DNA from 4 places in the Shewanella sp. cp20 genome. Region 4 is predicted to be linked to each of the others. Evidence: predicted binding sites of a transcription regulator. Region 4 holds the regulator's gene; each other region holds the start of a gene.
What was found. The regulator sigma-54, encoded in region 4, starts transcription at its own class of promoters, with help from an activator protein. The targets are predictions, from matches to a motif close to GTTGGCACGNNNNTNGNNT.
Positions count from the first base shown of each region.

Region 1: DB48_RS10175 (P-II family nitrogen regulator) is a predicted target of sigma-54. The motif match lies at 2,924-2,942, and genes of this name have one in related genera.
Region 2: DB48_RS12700 (flagellar hook-length control protein FliK) is a predicted target of sigma-54. The motif match lies at 1,776-1,794, and genes of this name have one in related genera.
Region 3: flgA (flagellar basal body P-ring formation chaperone FlgA) is a predicted target of sigma-54. The motif match lies at 2,959-2,977, and genes of this name have one in related genera.

Region 1 is NZ_JPII01000027.1:138,064-143,511, forward strand. Features, by position in the region: gene narQ (nitrate/nitrite two-component system sensor histidine kinase NarQ) at 1-486, opposite strand, end outside; gene nrfA (ammonia-forming nitrite reductase cytochrome c552 subunit) at 735-2,135, shown strand; gene DB48_RS10170 (hydrolase) at 2,193-2,735, opposite strand; gene DB48_RS10175 (P-II family nitrogen regulator) at 2,988-3,326, shown strand; gene DB48_RS10180 (ammonium transporter) at 3,340-4,590, shown strand; gene DB48_RS10185 (hypothetical protein) at 4,696-5,022, shown strand; gene DB48_RS10190 (tetratricopeptide repeat protein) at 5,145-5,448, shown strand, end outside.
Region 2 is NZ_JPII01000030.1:79,697-85,144, forward strand. Features, by position in the region: gene fliI (flagellar protein export ATPase FliI) at 1-1,199, shown strand, start outside; gene fliJ (flagellar export protein FliJ) at 1,229-1,675, shown strand; gene DB48_RS12700 (flagellar hook-length control protein FliK) at 1,897-3,612, shown strand; gene fliL (flagellar basal body-associated protein FliL) at 3,712-4,233, shown strand; gene fliM (flagellar motor switch protein FliM) at 4,276-5,301, shown strand; gene fliN (flagellar motor switch protein FliN) at 5,327-5,448, shown strand, end outside.
Region 3 is NZ_JPII01000030.1:50,898-56,345, reverse strand. Features, by position in the region: gene flgC (flagellar basal body rod protein FlgC) at 1-403, opposite strand, end outside; gene flgB (flagellar basal body rod protein FlgB) at 406-804, opposite strand; gene DB48_RS12565 (CheR family methyltransferase) at 1,004-1,843, opposite strand; gene DB48_RS12560 (chemotaxis protein CheV) at 1,981-2,901, opposite strand; gene flgA (flagellar basal body P-ring formation chaperone FlgA) at 3,112-3,819, shown strand; gene flgM (flagellar biosynthesis anti-sigma factor FlgM) at 3,940-4,260, shown strand; gene DB48_RS12545 (flagella synthesis protein FlgN) at 4,267-4,692, shown strand; gene DB48_RS12540 (LPP20 family lipoprotein) at 5,027-5,448, opposite strand, start outside.
Region 4 is NZ_JPII01000026.1:4,318-9,765, forward strand. Features, by position in the region: gene rapZ (RNase adapter RapZ) at 1-446, opposite strand, end outside; gene ptsN (PTS IIA-like nitrogen regulatory protein PtsN) at 443-886, opposite strand; gene hpf (ribosome hibernation promoting factor) at 889-1,176, opposite strand; gene DB48_RS08850 (RNA polymerase factor sigma-54) at 1,207-2,694, opposite strand; gene lptB (LPS export ABC transporter ATP-binding protein) at 2,828-3,559, opposite strand; gene lptA (lipopolysaccharide transport periplasmic protein LptA) at 3,556-4,098, opposite strand; gene lptC (LPS export ABC transporter periplasmic protein LptC) at 4,085-4,642, opposite strand; gene kdsC (3-deoxy-manno-octulosonate-8-phosphatase KdsC) at 4,639-5,190, opposite strand; gene DB48_RS20280 (KpsF/GutQ family sugar-phosphate isomerase) at 5,192-5,448, opposite strand, start outside.

The sequences.
Region 1 (5,448 bases), on a different contig from region 4:
CAACAGCATCAGCCCCAGGCCGCTGATCTGGCTGGCGGCCAGCAGCTTGAGCTTGAAGGCGGCAAACTCTTCAGTCTCCAGCACGAAGAGATCTATGGTGTCGACGAAATCCTTGAGGGCGGAGACATAGAGGCGGGAGTTCTCCTCTTCGATATATTGCTTCATTACCTGCCACTTCTCGATAACCAGTAGATATTGGGAGGCGAGATCATCCGGGGTCATCCAATCGAGCGAGCGTTTCAGGGCATCCGAGTGGAGTGTGGCCTCAAACTCCTTAATTTTCTCGTCGGCTTCCTCGCTGCCCGAGTTGGCATAGAACATCAGGCGGTAACTTTGCATACGCAGAGAGCCAGAGGCGTTGATGGCTCTGGCATCTCCCAGGCTATAAGCCAAATTAGCTATGGCGAAGGTGGCAAGTCCACTGGAAAGTAAAATTAAGGCCAGCATTAACCTTAAGATGGTGGAGGTAAGACTACCTTTCTTCATGTATTAGAACTCATTAAATAATAGGGAAAAATCGGAAATTTGGACTATCATACTTGTTTAGCAATCGCTGATAAAATTAACAATGTGGTAAAAATGTGACCAACAACACATTCACATTATGATCTGCCTCAAGTTTTAACCCGGATACCCCATAAGGGGTATATTTTTAACGGGGTTAAGGGACTAACTTTGGCCCTGGAGATGTTGTGGTTTTAAAGACTACTATAAAAAAGTAACACGGAGATGAGATGGTGAGAACATTAACAACAAAAACCTTTGCACTGAGTGCTTTGGTCGCCGCAGGCCTGATGGCTACCGGCGTTATGGCAAGCGACAAGACCGAGCCACGCAATGAAGTCTACAAAGACAAGTTTTCAAAGCAGTACAACAGCTGGCATGACACTGCCGAAAGCAAAGAAGTTGTCGATATGCTTGAAGAGGTTCCTAGCCTAGTCGTATTGTGGGCAGGTTATGGTTTCGCGAAAGATTACAATGCGCCACGTGGTCACATGTATGCGGTAACTGACGTACGCAATACACTACGTACCGGTGCGCCTAAGTCTGCCGAAGATGGTCCAATGCCGATGGCATGTTGGTCTTGTAAGAGCCCAGACGTACCGCGCGTTATCGAAGAGCAGGGCGAAGATGGCTACTTCACTGGTAAGTGGTACAAAGGCGGCGCCGAAATCGTTAACACTATCGGTTGTTCAGACTGTCACGAGAAAGGCTCTTCTAAGCTACGCATGTCACGTCCATTCGCCGAGCGCGCAATGGCTACACTAGGCACACCGTTTGACAAGGCTTCTAAGAAAGACAAGCAGTCTATGGTTTGTGGCCAGTGTCACGTAGAGTACTACTTCGAGAAGACCAAAGATCGTAAGGGCTTCGTGAAATTCCCATGGGATATGGGTACAACTGTTGAGCAGATGGAAGTCTACTACGACAACATGGAGTTCAAAGACTGGACACATGCTGTTTCTAAGACGCCTATGCTGAAAGCACAGCACCCAGGTTATGAAACTTGGCAGCTGGGTGTACACGGTAAGAACAATGTGACCTGTACCGACTGTCACATGCCTAAAGTGAAGAATGCTGAAGGCCGTAAGTTTACAGACCATAAGGTAGGTAATCCATTCGATCGCTTCGAAGAGACTTGTGCGACTTGTCATACTCAAAGCAAAGAGTTCATGGTTAACCTAACTAAAGAACGTAAAGCGAAGGTCGCTGACCTTAAAGCACGAGCTGAATCTCAGTTAGTTAAAGCACACTTCGAAGCTAAAGCCGCTTGGGATGCCGGTGCAACCGAAGCTGAAATGAAGCCTATCTTAATGGATATCCGTCATTCACAATGGCGCTGGGACTATGCAACTGCCTCTCACGGTGTTGCGGCTCACGCGGCTGATGAAGCACTGCGTATATTAGGTACCTCGGTAGATAAGGCTGGTGATGCTCGTGTTAAGCTTGCTCAGCTGCTAGCGAAGAAAGGTGTCAAGCAACCTATCGCCTTCCCTGATGTCTCTACCAAGGCTAAGGCACAAGCTGCGCTGGGTATGGATATGAAGAAGTTGAATGGCGACAAGGAAGAGTTCAAGAAGACTGTACTTCCTAAGTGGGATGCCGAAGCTAAGAAGCGCGAAGCAACTTACTAATTTCTCCCCCCTGCATAGTAAAAGCCCCGGTTATCCGGGGCTTTTTTATGTCTGATCTTATTTAATCATCTTCAATAAGGCCTTGAACCTGTCGCCGTTGGCCTCAGCCTGCAGCTCGAACAGTAGAGATTCGCTGTTGGTCAACAGCGCGCCGTGCTGCGCCATTATCTCGCTGCCCAAGATCTTATTGGCTTGTGTTCGCGAGGAGACGGCGTCTGTCACCAGGTGCACCTCGTAACTGTTATCCAGCAGATCCCGGCAGGTCTGATAGACGCAGATATGGGTCTCTATACCGGCGAGCAGCACCTTGGGCCTGTCATACTGGCGCAATGCCTGTCTGAAGGGCTCGGCCTGCCAGGCGCTAAAAGTTGCCTTGGCGATAGGCTGATAGTGAGGCGCAAGTAGCTCAGCTAACGCCGGGCTGGTGGCGCCTAGCTTATCGGGGAGTTGTTCGAGCCAGATGACTGGGATCTCAAACAGCTCGGCCGCCTTGATCAGTGTGATAAGCCGGGCTTCAAGTTCCTCGGCTTGGTGCATCAGGGTAGCCAGCTTTCCTTGAACATCGACGATGATCAGCACACATTTCTGTGGTTTTAACATGGGGCGCTCCTCAATGGGTGGTGACTCCATGATACCCAGATAATCCCCTCTACCAATCCGTCATAAGTCGAATAGTTGGCTGCGCTATTTCTGTGCAGCCAATGCATAGCCGCACCTATTTGGTGCATTTGTATTCAGCCCTAAGTGAGCCTGTATTACTAAGTTTATGAATGTTAAGGGTTTGTAATATTGGCCTGATGATTGAATTGCCTTTGGCATCAGCAAGAATACTAAGATGAGTCGGAGGCGGTAATGAAATTAATCAGCGCAATAATCAAGCCATTCAAACTCGATGATGTGCGAGAAGCCATTGCAGGGTTGGGGATTGAGGGGATGACGGTGACCGAGGTGAAGGGATTCGGACGTCAGAAAGGCCATACTGAGCTCTATCGTGGCGCCGAATACCAGGTAGATTTTCTGCCTAAGGTCAAACTGGATATCGCGACTAAGGCTGAAAATGTCGATCACCTTATCGAGTCCATCGTGGCGGCGGCGCACACGGGCAAGATAGGCGACGGCAAGATTTTTGTGACGGATCTCGATCAGGTGATCCGTATCCGTACCGGCGAACTCGATAACGAAGCACTTTAAGGGGGTAATTCCAATGGAAGAGTTAGTAAAATTAGGTGCGACAGTATCTGAGTTGAGGTTTGCGCTCGACACCTTTTATTTCTTGATCTCAGGCGCGCTGGTGATGTGGATGGCGGCGGGCTTTGCCATGTTGGAAGCGGGCCTGGTTCGCTCTAAGAACACCACAGAGATCTTAACCAAGAACGTCTGTCTCTATTCTATCGCCTGTATCATGTATCTGGTGGTGGGTTACAACATCATGTATGTGGATAACGCCGAGGGCGGCTGGTTACCTTCGTTCGCCAGTCTCATTGGTGCTCAGGCCAGTGATGCCGACCATGCGCTGGAGTCGGATTTCTTCTTCCAGGTGGTGTTTGTGGCGACGGCTATGTCTATCGTCTCTGGCGCCGTTGCCGAGCGTATGAAGCTGTGGGCCTTCCTGATCTTCTCTGTGGTGATGACAGGGCTTATCTATCCAATCGAGGGTAACTGGACCTGGGGCGGCGGTTTCCTCTCAGAGGCGGGATTTGTCGACTTTGCCGGCAGTGGCATAGTGCACATGGCGGGCGCAGCCGCGGCGATCTCAGGCGTCTTGTTGCTCGGCGCTCGTAAGGGCAAGTATGGCCCTAACGGTCAGGTTAACCCTATCCCAGGTTCAAACCTGCCTATGGCTACCCTAGGTATGTTCATTCTGTGGATGGGTTGGTTCGGCTTTAACGGTGGCTCTCAGCTACTGGTGTCTGATGCCGAAAATGCCTCGGCGGTGGCGAAGATCTTCGTCAACACCAACTCTGCAGCCGCGTTCGGCGCCGTCTCAGCCCTGGTGGTCTGTAAGATGGTATGGGGTAAGGCGGATCTGACCATGATCTTAAACGGCGCCTTGGCGGGCCTGGTGGCGATCACCGCCGATCCGCTGTCGCCTTCGCTGCCTCTGGCCGGGGTTATCGGCCTGGTAGCCGGTGGTCTGGTGGTCTTCTCTATCGTGATGTTCGATCGAATCAAGATTGACGATCCTGTCGGCGCGATTTCGGTACACGGTGTTGCCGGTCTGTTTGGTCTGGTGTTAGTGCCACTATCAAATGCCGATGCGACGCTGTTGGGTCAGCTCTATGGTGCGGCTGTTATCTTCGCCTGGGTGTTCTCGGCTTCTTTTGCGGCCTGGTATCTACTCAAGGTCACCATGGGTATCCGTGTCTCTGAAGAGGAAGAGTACAACGGCATGGACGCATCGGATTGTGGTATCGATGCCTATCCTGAGTTTGTCTCGCTCAAGAGCGCCAGCTGATACTCCTCTAGACTAGATAGTCTGATAAACAGGGTCCGTGCCTCATGGTGCGGACCCTGTTTTTTGTATTATGCTATCGACAGGGATGGTGTGAGGAGCGTTAACATGAAGCAGTCTCTCTGGGTATTGGTTTTGATGCTGATGTCGGCTCAGCTGCAGGCGGGCCAGGTGGTGGTGCGTAAGTCGAGTGAGCCTTTCGATGCCTTTGCCGTGCGCGATAAGGTGCAGCAGGATTTCGCGTGGCGAGAATCTTTGCGTATGCAGCAACAGATTAAGATATTACAGAGTCTCCCCCTGGGCTGTGTGATGTTTAAGCTGCCCTATGCCTACTATCGTTGTGGCGCGAATTTCTATCGTCCCTATCAGTATCGAGACGAGGGCACGGCTCCCATGCAGCTCTATATTCAGGTCGATCCGCCAGTTGCTCAGTGATTGTTAATATTTTGTAACGCTTTGCGTGGGGCAAAATGAAAAAGCCTACTTTATGATAGATCTTACGGTGCCCTCATCAGCGTAGGTTTAATATGAAAAGGCTATTTGAGTATAGGCGCGCTATGTTGTTGTTATGCTTCATAGTGAGCGGTTGTGCCAGCGGCCCGGGTAAGGAAACCCTCGCTAATATAGATCAATACTTTGCCGACGAAGAATTCACGGCGGTAGCGGTTCAAGTCACCCCAGATAAGCTGTTTGCATTGCCCACACAGGTAACTGTGGATCTGCGGCAAGATTATAAGCGTAGCCGAATGGCAAGGGACTATATTGCCGCCAACTTGTGGCTGGCTAATTACATCAATGCCGATAAGGGTGGCTTCAAGTACCGAGATAATCTGACCAAGATCCCCGCCGATACCTTTGATG
Region 2 (5,448 bases), on a different contig from region 4:
GGAGCCTGTGCAGCATAGCCACCATGGCAGGGGATCTGATCGCCGAGGTAATAGGCTTTGACGACAAGCTACTCTATCTGATGCCCATCGAGGAACTCAGTGGGGTGATGCCTGGCGCCAAGGTGACGCCACTGGGTGAGCAGACCGGGCTGAATGTCGGCATGGGCCTGCTTGGCCGCGTGCTTGACGGTAATGGCGCGCCGATAGATGGCCTGGGCCAGCTGCATACCGATCAGAGAGCCACTCGCCACGCCACCATGTTAAACCCCCTGGCGCGCCGCGCCATCAGCGAACCTTTGGATGTCGGCGTTCGCGCTATCAACGCCATGTTGACCGTGGGTAAGGGCCAGCGTATGGGCCTGTTTGCCGGTTCCGGCGTGGGTAAGAGTGTGCTGCTGGGCATGATGACCCGGGGGACCACGGCCGATGTGATTGTGGTGGGCCTGGTCGGGGAACGTGGCCGAGAGGTCAAAGAATTTATCGAAGAGATCCTGGGGGCCGAGGGACGCGCCCGCAGCGTGGTGGTGGCGGCGCCCGCCGATACCTCTCCGCTGATGCGCTTAAGGGCCTGTGAGACCTCGACCCGCATCGCCGAGTACTTTCGTGACCTGGGTTATAACGTGCTGCTCTTGATGGACAGCCTGACCCGTTACGCCCAGGCGCAGCGTGAGATCGCTCTGGCGGTCGGTGAGCCACCTGCGACTAAAGGTTATCCGCCTTCTGTATTTGCCAAGTTGCCCAAACTGGTGGAGCGCGCCGGTAATGGCGGCGCAGGACAGGGCTCAATTACCGCTTTTTATACCGTGCTTACCGAGGGGGACGATCTGCAAGACCCCATCGCCGATGCGGCGAGGGCGATCCTCGATGGCCACATCGTATTATCGCGGGCGCTAGCCGATTCTGGCCATTATCCCGCCATCGATGTCGAGGCCTCTATCAGCCGTGTGGCACCAATGGTGATCAGCGATGCGCATCTCGAGGCGACGCGGCGGGTGAAGCAGATGTATTCTCTGTATCAACAGAACCGCGATCTTATCTCTATCGGTGCCTATACCCAGGGGAGCGACCCACGTATCGACAACGCCATTCGGCTGCAGCCTGCCATGAATGCCTTCTTGAGGCAGACCATGAAGGAGGCCATCAGCTTCGATTCCAGCGCCTTGATGCTGGGGCAGTTAAGTGCCCAGTGTCAGGTCTAGCCTGGCACTAATCCGAGAGAGAAACTGCCATGGCAAAACATGACCCCTTAGAGACAGTACTCAAGTTAGCCCTCGAGGCAGAGGAAGCTGCGGCGACTCAGCTTCGAGGTGTGCAGCTGACCCTCAACAAGTGCCGGCAGCAGCTCGATGCCCTTCGGCAGTACCGTTTGGACTACATGAAACAGATGGAAGGTAAACAGGGGCAAGTGATTGCCGCCAGTAGCTATCATCAATTTCATCAGTTCATTCGTCAAATCGATGAGGCGATCGACAAGCAGGTATTCGCCGTCGCCGAAACCGACAAGCAGCGTGTGAAGGCGCAGGAATATTGGCAGGGTAAGCAACAAAAGCGCAAGGCGGTCGAGTTGTTGTTGAGCCATAAGGCCGAGGCTAAACAAAAATTCGAGGCTAAACAGGAACAAAAGATGATCGACGAGTTTGCCTCTCAGCAGTTCTTCCGTCAGTCCACTCGTTAACCTTTGCCCTTCCATGAGAGCTGCGGAGGCATTCGCCGCTTTATTTCCCCTTAGGCCTCTCTTATCAAACCGCGTCTTTTTTAACCCTAGTTGTTATTAACTTGGCATTTTTATTGCTAGATTTTGGTTAGTAAGGGCTATTGAGTCCATAGCGATAGCGAATAATTGACGCTCGGGCGGCACGTGAACTTAGCGAGCCCCAAATGAGTGTTGGAGGAAGCATGCCACAGATGACCCAGATACTCCTATCCAATGTCGAGTCCGGCAAAGAGAAAGGCGGGGTGTTGCCCAGTTCGTCCGATGCGACTGCCGAGTCAAAGTCAGAAAACAAAGGTTTTTCAGAGGCTTTGGCTAAGGTAAGCAGTCAGGATGAGAAGAGTTCACCTGCGAAGTCGCGCCCGCAAAACCCGGCCGATAACCTGGCTGCTGGCGATAGCGTCGCCAAGGCCGGTGCTAAGCAAGCTAAGGACTCTGATCAGGACAAAGATAGCGACGATGTCTCCAATGTGCTGGCGCAGATCCAGCTTGCCAACAAGTTAGGGGATGAGGTGGAGTTTGCCGCCGACGGCGTCATTTTGCCGCCGGGTGAAGGTGATGGTGAGTCTTCTGCCGATAACGAGTTGTTTCCTAGCTTGGTAAAGGGGGCTAAGGATAGAGTCGACGCTGAAAAAGAAGTGTTAGAAGGCATAGGCGAGTCACTTAAGCCTGGCGCCGGGGACGATCATATCCAGCCGGTTATCAATCCTAATGGAGTAGGTAGCGAGGCTATCCTAGCGCACCTTCCCGATGAAGCCCTGAATGAGGTGATGGCCCAGACGGGTTTGTCCGAGGATGAATTGATGGCCTTGCCGCCCCAGATGCTCGAGGGGCTTATTCATGGTGTGACAGATAAAGGAAAGCTGGCTCAGGGCCAAGGCAAGGCCATAGAGACAGATGAGGCAAATCTCGCGGCGCTAATAAGTGACGCCAAGCAGTATCTCGCCGCCCTGGCCGGTCAATCGCAAACCCCGGCGGCTTCTTCTCAAGTTGTACCATCACAGACGGCTGGCGGCGCCAGTGACTCTCAAATCAGCCAAACTGGTATTGGTCAGGCAGGTCTTGGTCAAGTTGAGTCTAGCCAAGGGGGCCTAGCCTCTGTTATGAAGGCGAACGGCTTAGATGGTGCGGGCGATGACAAAGGGGCTAAAGCCATATTGGGCGAGGCCAAATTCGGTGAGTCTAAGTTGGGTGAAGCCAAGTTAGGCGAGTCTAAATTTAGTGAAGCCAAGCTAGCCGTCGAGCAGACACAAAACAGCGTTGGCAAACTTGCCGAAGCCCGTGGCGATGCCAAGGGGGCGCAAGAGCTCTTGAGGGAGGCTAACCTCTCCGTTGCCATGTCGTCAAAGGTTGGCGAGATGAGCGATGTTGCACCTGATACTAAGCTTAACGGCTTGTCGCTACAGGGATTGCAAGGGGTAAGAAGCGAGGCCATCCCGCAATATCAGATGTCTATCAAGCCTCAGGGTGAACCTGTGGTTCAGATGCAGGAGATGATCCAAAAGTTCTCCCCCGTGATGCGTCAGCAGCTGGTCGCCATGGTGAGCCAAGGTGTACAACAGGCGGAGATTCGCTTGGACCCACCCGAGCTTGGCCACATGATGGTACGGGTTCAGGTGCAGGGCGATCAGACTCAGGTGCAGTTCCATGTGACTCAGACCCAGACACGGGATCTGGTCGAGCAGGCTATCCCGCGTTTGCGAGAGCTTTTGGCCGAGCAGGGGATGCAGCTGACCGACAGTAATGTCTCCCAAGGCGGTAAAGAGCAGGACGGTAGCGGCGAGCAGGGCGAAGGAGGCGGCCATGGTCTGGCTGAGATGGATGAAATTTCGGCAGAAGAGAGCCTGTTAGTGTCGAATAACGCAACAAGTTATCGTTCGGGTATAGATTATTACGCGTAAGCAGGTAACCTATAGGTTGGTATGATTGCCCAATCGTTTGATATGCGCTAAAAAATCATGACTATGCTGAGTGTAAGCCGAGCGTGATAGGGATAAGAGATGGCGGAAGAAGAATCGTTAGAACTTGAAGAAAATGTAGAGCCTAAGAGTAAGAAGAAGCTCATTATCTTCGCGGCTGTAGGGGCACTCTTGGTGATCTTGCTGGGCGTGGGGGCCTGGTTGTTCTTATCGGGCGATGAGCCGAGCGATGATGGAATGGCCGAAGGGGAGCAAACCGAGCAGAGCGAGCCGGCAAATAGCCGTGAAGCCTTCTATGTGGGGATGCCAAGGCCCTTCCTGTTTAACCTGCCGGGACAGAATCGCTCCCGTCTGGTGGAGATCAAGGTGCAGCTCATGGTCCGGGGCTCAGACGATGATGTGTTGATCAAGAAGCATATTCCGCTGATTGAAGATGCTCTGCTGACCACCTTTAGTAGCGCCGATGTGCAGAAGCTCAGCTCCCTTGCCGGTAAAGACGAGTTGCGACAATTGGCGCTGCTGAATGTGCAAAATACCCTGCAACCGGTGACCGGACGTAAAGTGGTTGAGAAGGTGCTGTTTACCGGTTTCGTGATGCAGTAATGCCGGTATTCTGTAAGCTAACAAGTATGATAGGACGATATTGTGAGTGATCTATTAAGCCAAGACGAGATTGATGCGCTACTTCATGGTGTCGACGACGTCGAAGAGGAAGAGGTGAGTGACGCGCTCGATGCGCGTGCCTATGACTTTTCATCACAAGATCGTATCGTCCGTGGTCGCATGCCGACCCTGGAGATCGTCAACGAACGTTTTGCGCGTCACCTGAGGATCAGCATGTTCAACATGATGCGCCGTGCGGCCGAGGTGTCGATCAACGGCGTGCAGATGCTCAAGTTTGGCGAATATGTTCATACCCTGTTTGTTCCGACCAGCCTGAACATGGTGCGTTTCAGCCCCCTGAAGGGGACGGCGCTGATCACCATGGAGGCGCGTCTGGTCTTTATTCTGGTGGATAACTTCTTCGGCGGTGATGGCCGTTTTCACGCCAAGATCGAGGGGCGGGAATTTACCCCGACCGAGCGGCGTATCGTGCAGCTACTGCTGAAGATCATCTTCGAAGATTATAAGGAGGCCTGGGCGCCCGTGATGGATGTCGAGTTTGATTATCTCGACTCCGAGGTGAACCCGGCCATGGCCAACATAGTGAGCCCCACAGAAGTGGTGGTGGTGAGTTCCTTCCACATCGAGGTGGATGGCGGCGGTGGTGACTTCCACATCACCATGCCATATTCCATGATCGAACCGATTCGTGAATTGCTTGACGCCGGGGTGCAGAGCGATACCCAAGATACCGACATGCGTTGGTCCCAGGCGCTTAAAGATGAGATCATGGACGTGGAAGTGGGCCTAGATGCCACCATAGTCGAGAAAGAGATCTCGCTTAAGGATGTGATGGGCTTTAAGGCTGGCGATATTATTCCGGTGGAGATGCCTGAGTATATCGTGCTGCGGGTCGAGGACCTGCCCACCTATCGCTGTAAGTTAGGGCGTTCGCGAGAGAATCTGGCCCTGAATATTCGGGAGAAGATCCCACGGCCCGAGACGGTAAAGACCGAGCTGCAACTGGTGACTAAGAAGAGTAAGTCTCGGGATCTCAACAATATTTAATGGAATGCGTTTAAGGTAGAAATCAATGAGCACAGAAGATACAGGTGACGATTGGGCCGCAGCCATGGCCGAACAGGCGCTGGAGGAGGCTCAGGCGGTCGAACTCGACGAGCTGGCCGATAGCTCGAAGCCGCTGACCGAAGAGGA
Region 3 (5,448 bases), on a different contig from region 4:
GTAAGGTTTGCTGAAGCATAGACTTTGCTGCATCGGCAACCTGCACGTTCATCTGATAGGAGCGAGACGCCGAGATCATGTTGGCCATCTCCTCCATCACATTGACATTTGGCTTATAAATAAACCCATCGGCGTCCGCTAATGGATGATCCGGCGAATACTCTTTCTGCAACGGCTTGTCACTCTCGACGATACCGGCCACCTTTACCGCCTGACTGGTCTGCTGCTGATGGCTGGCCTTAGCCAGCTCCGCCTCAAACACAGGATGGCGGGCGCGATAGGTCTTATCCACACTGCTGGAGACCGAATCGGCATTGGCGATGTTACTGGCAGTGGTATTCAGCCTCACAGACTGAGCAGACATGCCGGAGCCTGCCACATTGAAGATATTAAAAAGGCTCATGATTACGTTCCTTTAAGGGCTTTTTTCAGGCCGGAAAACTTACCGTCAAGAAAACCTAACGACATCTGATATTCGAGCGCATTCTGCATAAACTCAGACTGTTCCTGCTGAATATCCACCGTATTGCCATCACCGGTATCGGGCTGATTTGGTACCCGATAACTAATGTGTTGCTGAGAAAGCGCCGCCAAGTCGAAGTGTTTCTCGTTGCTACGGCTCATCGCCAGCCCGCCTTGGGCCGTGCGCGCCGCCTGTAGCGCCTTATCAAAATCAAGGTCTTTCGCCTTGTAATGGGGGGTATCGGCATTGGCGATATTTGACGAGATCACCTCGGCCCGCGCCGATCGTATCCCCAAGGTATACTGATGTATCCCCAATGCCTTATCGAAACTAATCGCCATAAAATTGCCTCCACACACGAATGTCATAAACAAAGCAATACTTGTGCCAATAAAATCGACTCTAGGTAACTTGCACAGATAGATGCGCGATAGAAAGGCAAGGCATAAAAAATGCCAGCGATTGCTGGCATTTGAAACTTGATAGCGAACTCAGAGAGTTAGCACTTTAACTGGCTAAACTTGCACCCTAGCAAGTGCATCAGGTCCGCTTCTGGTAATAGATACCCGGATTACACCTGACCATGTCAAACTCGTCGGTCAAACCGGCAATCGACTCGGATGCCCCCAGAAACAGTATGCCCTTGGGATTAAGGGCGGCAGCAAATTGCCGCAGTATCTTGGCCTTTGCCTCTGGGGCAAAATAGATAAGCACGTTACGACAGAAAATGATGTCGAACTTACCCAGCAAGGTATAGCTCTCGAGCAGGTTGTGCGCCCTGAAATTCACCAGACGCTTGACGTTGGGCTTCACCACCATGGAGCCAGTGCCCGTGGGTTCAAAAAACTGACGTTTGCGCTCATCGGACAAGCCACGGCCCAGGGCAAGGTTGTCATATTCGGCAACCTTACAGCGCTCTAGCATTGAGGGTGACAGATCCGTTGCCAGAATAGTCGCGCTGCCGGGCAAGGCACCAGGCTTACGCTGCTGGTATTCCAAGATAGTCATGGCCAACGAATAGGGTTCCTGCCCCGAGGAACAGGCGGCCGACCAGATCTTCAGCGGACGCCCCAAGCGGGCATATTCGGGCAAGAGGTTATTGGCTAACAGCTCGAAGGGATAGCGATCGCGAAACCACAGGGTCTCGTTGGTGGTCATGGCGTCGATCACCTCGGCACGAAGTTGCCGCTCGGTGGGCTTCATCGAATGTTTAACCACTTCAGATAATGAGGGAAGATTATATTTCCCCATCAGAGGCGCGAGTCGACTACGAACCAAATATTGCTTATTGTCGCCCAACACAATACCGCTGTGTTGTTCCAGAAATAATTTAAATTGGTTGTACTCGGCTTCGGCAAGTGATTTATTCGGCACCTTGATATCCCAATATCAAAAAAGAAAACAGGCTACAACATACACTATAGCAAGCGTTGCAGAGGTCAGCGTTATACATTAGCTAACTCACTGATACAAGCCTAAACTTACCAAATTTAGGCTCAGGCCCAACTTAGTACAAATTACAAACTAAGATGTTTATTCACCGCTGCCGCTAATTCATCAGGATTAAATTTCGCGATAAAGTCATTGGCACCCACCTTCTCGACCATGGCCTGGTTAAATACGCCGCTAAGCGAAGTATGTAACACCACCTTAATGTCTTTCAATTTCGGGTTGTCGCGGATCTCAGCCGTCAGGGTATAGCCATCCATCTCTGGCATCTCGATATCAGAAATGATCAGAGGGATCTCATGGGCCACGTTATCCATCTCGGCAGCGACTGTCACCAGTTTCTCTAACGCCTCACGACCATCTTTAGCGGTATCTATCTGCAGACTCAATGATTCGAGGGCACGAATAATCTGCTTGCGCGCCACGGCCGAGTCGTCGATCACCATGATGTGATAATGACGCTCCCTGTCTATGGTCAGCTGCTCGTCGACCTCTTGACTGATCTGGGTCTTGACCGGCGAGATCTCATCGAGGATCTTCTCGACATCGAGAATCTCCACCAACTCGCCTTCAATCTCGGTCACGGCGGTCAGGTAAGAGTATCGGCCCGCCCCTTGTGGCGGCGGCATGATGGCTTCCCAATTCATGTTGATGATGCGCTCGACCGACTTAACTAGGAAGCCCTGCACACTGCGGTTGTACTCTGAGATGATGATGAAACAACCTTCGGTATCTTCAATCGGTCTACCGCCGGTAGCCGCACTAAGGTCGATCACCGAAATCGTCTGGCCGCGAATATGGGCCACGCCTCTCACAAAAGGATTAAGCTTAGGCAGACCGGTCAGCGGCGGGCACTGCAGTACCTCTTTCACCTTAAATACGTTAATACCAAACCGTTGCCGCCCGTTTAATTTAAACAGCAATAGTTCTAAGCGGTTTTGTCCTACGAGTTGGGTGCGTTTGTTAACTGATTCAAGAATACTCGACATAATGCCTTTGCCCTGTTGTCGGGTGAATGCGAAGCCGTTCCCATGATAAATATGAGTATAGGCATACTAATTGCTTTATCTAGTTATATGACAACCAGACCTTTACTTTGTCAAATTTATGACACTCATTTCTCACAAAAAAATGGCAAAGCCTTGGCGCTTCAAACGAAGTATAGGTGTAATCTGGCTAATCAAGCTAGTCAATTCATTATGAAAGTAAATTTTGCATATTTTCTGTTTTTGTTACTCATCTCTCTGCCCTTAAAGGCGGCGGAGACGACCAGTGTCCCCTCTGTATCGACCATAGCGCGATTAGCTACAGAGGTAGTACAGGAAAAAATTATCTTACCCCAGGACGCCAAGGTCATTATTACCCCCCAAAGCCTGGATACCCGGCTAAAGCCCCCCGCCTGTTTGGGTGAGCCTAAGGCGGAAATCGCCAGCGACCGAGCCATCAGTAAAAACAACACAGTCAAGATCAGCTGCGATAGCCCAGATCTCGACTACCCCTGGCAGATCTATATTTCGGTTCGTGTCGAGGTGCTCTTCCCTGTGGTGGTCGCCAATCAGACCTTGGGGCCCGGCGGTCTCATCGAGCTGGATCAAATACGTCTCGACTATGTCGAGCAGAACCAGCTCAGGGGCCAGCAATTTGATGACCCAGCGGCGGTGACTGGCACCCGGGTGAAGCGAAGAATCCCAGCCAATCAGCCTCTGTTTGCCGGTAACCTCTGCTTTGTCTGCAAGGGAGATATCGTTGCCATCTATGCGCGATCCGATAATTTCGAGATAAAAACCAACGGTGAAGCGTTAAAAGATGGTAACCTTGGCGATAAGATACGGGTGCGCAATAGCCGCTCTAACAAGACAGTTGATGCACACGTGACAGGCATTGGCGAAGTGGAAGTCAGGATGTGATCCTGATGACCTTTGACGCGCAAAAATTTATACTGTTTTTTGAAACTTTATCCTAAAGCTTTGACCATGAGTGCCGATAGACAAGTATGTTGATCTCATTTATGTAAGTTGGACCCCACAATGCCTATAGATATTAAGCACGTAAATACAAACACTAACAACCGGGTTGGCAATGCCAGCGCGAAAGCCTCGCAGCACAAAGGTGCGACTGCTGCCACTAACGCTCCATCACAGACGGTGAAGAGCGACTCAGTCTCTATCACCTCTCAGGCACAGCAACTACAAAGCGCCCAGGCCAAGTTAAATGACATTCCTGAAATCGATATCAAGAAGGTCGAACAGATTAAGGCCGCGATTGCCGAGGGACGCTATAAGATAGATGCCGACAAACTCGCCACTAATATCGCGCAGTTTGAGAAGGAACTTCAGGATCTTAACTAATTCGTTATGACGCAGATAATCGATATCATCGCCAATCAACACAAGTTACTGGACAGCTTAAAGCAGACCATCACGGCAGAGAAGGATGCGCTGATCGCACAAGATGCGGATCAGTTGCTGCGTCTCGCCAGTGAAAAGGCCCAATTGTTAAATGAGATCAAACTAGGTGATACCGAATTAGCTGCGCATCCTGAACTCCCTAGGCTCACTCAGGAGCCCCAGCTTATTGCCCAGGTCGACAACGCCAAGCAGGCATTAGCGGAGTGTAAACAGCTTAACGAGCAAAATGCCGCGCTTATCGAGCACAGCATGGCCAGCGTCAATCGTTTCTCCCAGGCCCTTCAGGCCAGTCGTAACGCCAATAGCCTCACCTATGACGGCAAGGGCAAGACCTCGACCATCTCGACGCTCGGCAATAATCTAAAGGCCTAGCCATCCCTTAAAAGCAATCTATAGACATAAAAAAAGCCTCTTTAACAGAGGCTTTTTTATTGCTGGCGAATAGGGCCAGTTGCTCTTTCAAGTTTAATTTTTGTTCAATCTAAACGCGTTTTGCGCGAGGCGAGAGCCATGAAGCATAGTTACTCTATGTGAATGGCGAACAACAAAGTGCAGCGCGCGTTTAGATGAACCCGTTGGGCAGCGTTTGTAGGCCATTTCTACGGCGTTATCGCCAGTTTGTGTAGAAGGCTACACGACACAGGCTCTGCCTTGTATAAATCACCTTCAAACTGCTGCAAAAACAAACGGAAAAGATCAACAGGCCCTAGAAATAGGTCACTTCCTTCACCGTCTGCGGTCGATGCTGCTGTTGGTATAAGGCCCATACCTGCTGGAAGTCGAGCTCCAGCTCGGTCACATAATGCTCTCCAACCGGATAGCTCTTTACCACTTTTGCACCGCGGATCACCCCGCTCACCGACGCCTGAATGCTGTCATCGGACAGCATCCAATCCTTCACACTACTGGATGCCGATAGCTGCTGGCCATAAACCTGCTCTGCCAGCTCACGATAGGCGGCGATTTTCGATGCCTGCATCGCCATCAACACTCGCTGCGACGCCTCTTTGGCCGGCTGAGTCGCCAGCGGCGCGTAGCCGATAGCCGTCAATTTAGGAAAACTTTCTGGCGCCTGGGTTTCCCATTGAATGTACCTGTCTTGAGACGCACAGCCACTCAGGACGAGCA
Region 4 (5,448 bases):
CGAACCTTGTCGCTTAGCTCATAGATGTTGAGGTTGGAGGTATCTATGTAGTGATCCACCAGTTTAGCGATGGGATCCAGTAACTTACCTTCGAGCTGTATCGCCTCCTTGAGGGAGACCTTAGAGCGTGACAGCGGGTGTAGTCTGCGGGTCTCGCTATAGCGCTTGAGCAGCACACTGTCGCTGGAGTTGAGGAAGAAACTTAAGATTTCGGTATCTTTGGGAAGCTTGGCCAGCTGCTTTTCCAGCTGGATCTCTTCGCTCGGCATATTACGCACGTCGACACTGATGGCCACGAGATCGTTGCGTCCCTTGAGCTGCTCTAGCAGGGATTCCATCATCTGCAATGGCAGATTATCGACACAGTAATAGCCTAGATCTTCTAAGACCCTAAGCGCGACGGATTTTCCCGATCCTGAGCGTCCTGATACCAAAACCAATTTCATTGGGTGATCACCTGATAGAGTTCGGATTCATCTTGGGTCTTTCTTAGCTGCTTAATGATCGCCTTATCATTGAGCTTCTCGGCCATGGCGGCCAGGGTGCTAAGATGTTGCTCGCATTGATCTGCGGGCACTAATAATGCAAAAAGGATATCGACGGGCTGATTGTCAATGGCATCGAATGCGATTGGTTCAGCACATTTAACCAGTACGGCCACGGGTTGATCTATGTTGGTCAGCCGCCCGTGAGGAATCGCGATACCATTGCCTATACCTGTGCTGCCCATTTTCTCTCGAGCCAGAAGGCTTTCAAAAATTTCTTGAGAGGAGAGGGTAGGGTACTGGACAGCGGCTAAGTCGCTGATAAGCTCCAGTACCTTTTTCTTACTGCCCGGAGTGGCGCAGGTGGTGCACTCCGGCCGCAGGATGGTACTCAGTTCCATCGTTAATGTTTAGTAAGCTTCTCTTTGTGTTTAATGACCTGACGATCGAGTTTGTCAATCAGGGAGTCTATCGCGGCATACATGTCCGCATGTTCGGATGTTGCGAACACTTCTCCGCCGCGGAGATGTAACTTTGCCTCAACCTTCTGTTGCAACTTTTCGACATTTAATACAACGTGCACATTATTGATCTGATCGAAATGACGTTCAAGCTTTGTGAATTTCTCTTCGATGTAGCTTCGTAGAGATTGGGTGATCTCGATATGGTGCCCAGTCAGGTTTATTTGCATAAAGATAGTCCTCCAGTTTCCAGGTTTGTTTTATAAGCTCTTGCGCTGATTCGACGGCGGTATCAGCATCGCTTCGCGATACTTGGCAATGGTGCGTCTAGCTACCTTGATACCCTGTTCGGCCAAGAGTTGAGCCATCTTGCTGTCGCTCAATGGCTTTTTCTGGTTTTCCGCAGCAACCAGCTTCTTGATGAAGGCGCGTATTGCTGTTGAAGAGCACTCTCCGCCATCGTCGGTACCGACGTGACTGGAGAAGAAGTATTTGAGTTCGAAGATCCCTCTCGGGGTATGCATATATTTTTGTGTGGTCACACGCGAGATGGTGGACTCGTGCATCTCCACCGCCTCGGCAATGTCGTTCAGTACCATGGGCTTCATCGCCTCTTCGCCAAATTCGAAGAAGCCTTGTTGGAAGTCGACGATACAGTTGGTCACCTTGAGCAGGGTCTCGTTGCGGCTCTCCAGGCTCTTGAGGAACCATTTGGCTTCCTGCAGGTGGCCACGAATAAACTGGCCATCAGCCTGGCTCTTGGTGCTGCGCGCCATGGCGGCATACTGCTGATTGACGTTGATCTTGGGCATGCTGTCGGGATTGAGCTCGACCACCCAGCGTCCCTTCTTCTTGGTGACAGTCACATCCGGGATCACATACTCGTCGCGGCTGGCGGTGATGGCGAGGCCGGGACGGGGGTTGAGTGTCTGGATCAGGGCGATGGCATCTCTTAGGTCATCTTCTTTGAGTTTGGTCTTGCGCATCAGCAGACGGAAGTCGCGGCCGGCGATGAGATCCAGATGTTCCTTGATCAGCATGCGGGCATTGGCGATATGCGGCGTGTCGTCGCTGTATTGGGCGAGCTGAATCGTCAGGCATTCGCTGAGATCCCTTGCCGCCACGCCGATGGGATCGAAGTGTTGTACCCGCTTGAGAACAGCCTCGACCTCGTCGAGTTCGATCTCAGGATCGCCCATGGCCTCGAGAATATCTTCACAGGTCTGGGTCAGGTAACCACGCTCGTCGATGGCATCTATGATGGCGGTGGCGATGGCCAGATCGTTATCGGAAAAGGGGGTCAGGTTCTTCTGCCATTCAAGGTGTTCATACAGGCCTTCGCTGGTTTCACCCTGAAAAGGCATGTCGTCGTCACGCATGGCGCCCGAGCTGGAGTTGGGCGAGGCGGTATAGACCTCGTCCCAGGTGGTATCGACCGGTAGCTCGTCTGGCATGGAGTCCTGGGTCAGGGCGTCAGAGGTCTCGACACCTGAATTATCCTGGCTCGAATCCAGCTCTATCTTGTCGTCGTACTTGGTGTCGAAGTTGTCGCTGACGGCATCATCTTGCAGCTCGACGTTGGCGCTCTCCTGCTCTTCGTCCAACTCCAGTAGCGGGTTAGATTCTAATGCCTGCTGGATCTCCTGCTGCAACTCTAATGACGACAACTGCAACAGACGAATGGCCTGTTGTAGCTGGGGCGTCATGGTGAGATGCTGACCCATTTTGAGCTGAAGTGACGCTTTCATCGTACTGCTATTCCCTTGTTTCTAATTATAAAATGAGAAAGCTCTGGCTATATGTGCCGGACAAATATATCGAATAGTCGCTAAGGCCACAATCTAAGATAGGTTTTTCTGTGTGGCCCCGTTATAAGATTAACTATAGCTTGAATTGTTCACCTAAGTACACTGCTCGTACTTGCTGGTTGTCTAAGATTTCGGCGGGTGTGCCTTCGGCGATCAGATTACCATGGCTGACGATATAGGCTTTCTCACAGACATCTAGTGTTTCGCGCACATTATGGTCGGTGATCAACACCCCCAGGCCACGATTCTTGAGCTGTTCGATGATCTTCTTGATGTCGATGACCGAGATGGGATCGACCCCGGCGAAAGGCTCGTCGAGAAGAATAAATTTAGGGTTGGCGGCCAGCGCCCTGGCGATCTCTACTCGGCGACGTTCACCGCCAGAGAGTGCCATGCCGTGGCTGTCACGGATGTGGGTGATATGGAACTCTTCCAGCAGGTGTTCCAGTTCCTCTTCGCGGCCGTCGTTGTTCAGGTCGCTGCGGGTCTGCAGCACGGCCATGATGTTGTCGCGTACCGAGAGCTTACGAAAGATGCTGGCTTCCTGAGGCAGATAACCTATGCCCTTGCGGGCGCGCAGATGCATGGGATCCAGCGTCAGGTCGTCATCGTCAATAAAGATGCGGCCCTTGTCGCTCTGCACCAATCCGACGACCATGTAGAAGGTGGTGGTCTTGCCGGCGCCGTTTGGCCCCAGCAGGCCGACGATCTGCCCGGTCTTGACCGTGAGGCTCACGTCTTGGACAACGGCACGACTCTTATAGCTCTTGGCGAGGTTCTCCGCCTTCAAGGTTAGGTGTGTCATTGTTTTTCCTGTTTGGGCTGTTCGGGTTTCTGTTCTGGCTGGATCTGCTCCTGATAGTTCTCAGGCTGAATGATGGTGATCACTCTGTCTTTGCCGCTGCTCTCGGCGATCAGCTGTTGCTGCTCTATGTTGTAGCGGATCTGCGAGCCTGTGACCTGGCTGCCTTCCTGTTCCAGGGTGGCGTCGCCGATCAGTGTCAGGGTGCGGCTGGACAGCTCGTAGCGTATCTCCTTGGCGCTTGCAGATGCTGGGCGGCCATCTTCCATCACCTGAGTGTAGGTGGCTGGGTTGCCGGTGGCGATGAGGATCTTGCCGCTATTCTTCTCTTTGCTGAAGGCGCGCAGCTCACTGGCCAAAATCTTGATTGAGCCTTGTGTGACTTCTACCGGACCGTGGAAGATGATCTGGTTGTTCTTGATGTCGGCCTCCTGGCTGGCGGCAGAGATCTTAACCTCTTGCAGCAGGTCGTTTACCTTGGCGTGGGCGCCAATACTGACCAGGGACAGCAGGCCCGCAAGAATAAGGCTATTTAGTTTCATATGTTCCTTCTACCTGACTCGTCAGTCGTATATTTTGTGCGTTGAGATCGGCATATAAGCCTTCCCCGGTAATGAGGAAATCTTGCCCTGTGACTCGAATGCTTCTGTCGGATGTCATAATCATAGTATTGAGATCCAGCTCCAGATAGGTGGTCTCTATGGTCTGAATCGGTTCTTCTGGGCTAATGGCATCAATGATAACATTATTTTCCAGGGTGACCCGTCCGCTATTTTTGTCCAGCGTACCCTTGGTGGACCTCAGGCGCCACTGGGCATCGCCGTTGTCGGGATAGACCAGATAGATGGGCTGGGTAAAATAGGTCAGGTTGCGCTCGGCATAGTGTTCCATGTGGCTGGCCGATACCCGACTGTTGATGCCACCCTCATCATTGTACTGCACGCTCTTGAGATCCCGGACGATATAGTCGGGACGATCGACGTTATTGAGGGCCAGATCTTCGTTGCCCTTTTTCGACTGCACCTGCCAATAGAGCAGCAGTGCGGTGCCGAAGAAGGCGATGATCGCCAGGGTGACTCTGTTCATATGCTCATTCCGTGGGCCGAGGCAAACTTATCCTGACTCAGCAGAATAAGATCAGTCAGTTCACGCAGGGCGCCATGACCGCCCTTGATATGGGTGACCATGTCGGCGTGTTGGCGCACATAGGGGTGACCGTCGGCCACGCAGACAGACAGGCCCACCTTCTCCATCACAGGAAGGTCCACCATGTCATCACCTATGTAGGCAACTTCCTCTGGCGTGACCTTATAGAGGCTTAGCAGCTCCTGGTAGGGCTCTAGCTTGTTGTCGACACCCTGGTAGATGTGGGTGATGCCCAGTGCCGTCATACGATCTTCTACTATCTGTGACTTGCGCCCCGTGATGATGGCCACGGGAATGTCGCTGGTCAGCAGAGAGCGGACGCCATAGCCGTCGCGGGTATGGAAGGTCTTGAGTTCGTCGCCCGAGTTACTCATATAGACCAGGCCGTCGGAGAAGACGCCGTCGACGTCGCAGATCAACAGCTTGATCTGTTTCGCCTTCAGCCAGACTTCGTCGCTGATGGGACCGTAGAAACCTTGATGTGCCATGTTAGATCACCCCCGCCTTAACCATGTCCAGCATGTTGAGTGCGCCAATCGGTCTTTGTTGATCGTCGGTGACGATCAGGCCGTTGATCTCTTTCTCGTCCATCACCTTGAGTGCCTGGGCGGCTAAGATGCCGTCGCTGACGGTGACGCAGCCATGGGTCATCACCTCTGAGATCGAGGTCTTGCGCAGGTTGATCTCAGCGTCGATCACCCGGCGCAGATCGCCATCGGTGAAGATGCCGACCAGCAGCCCCTGGT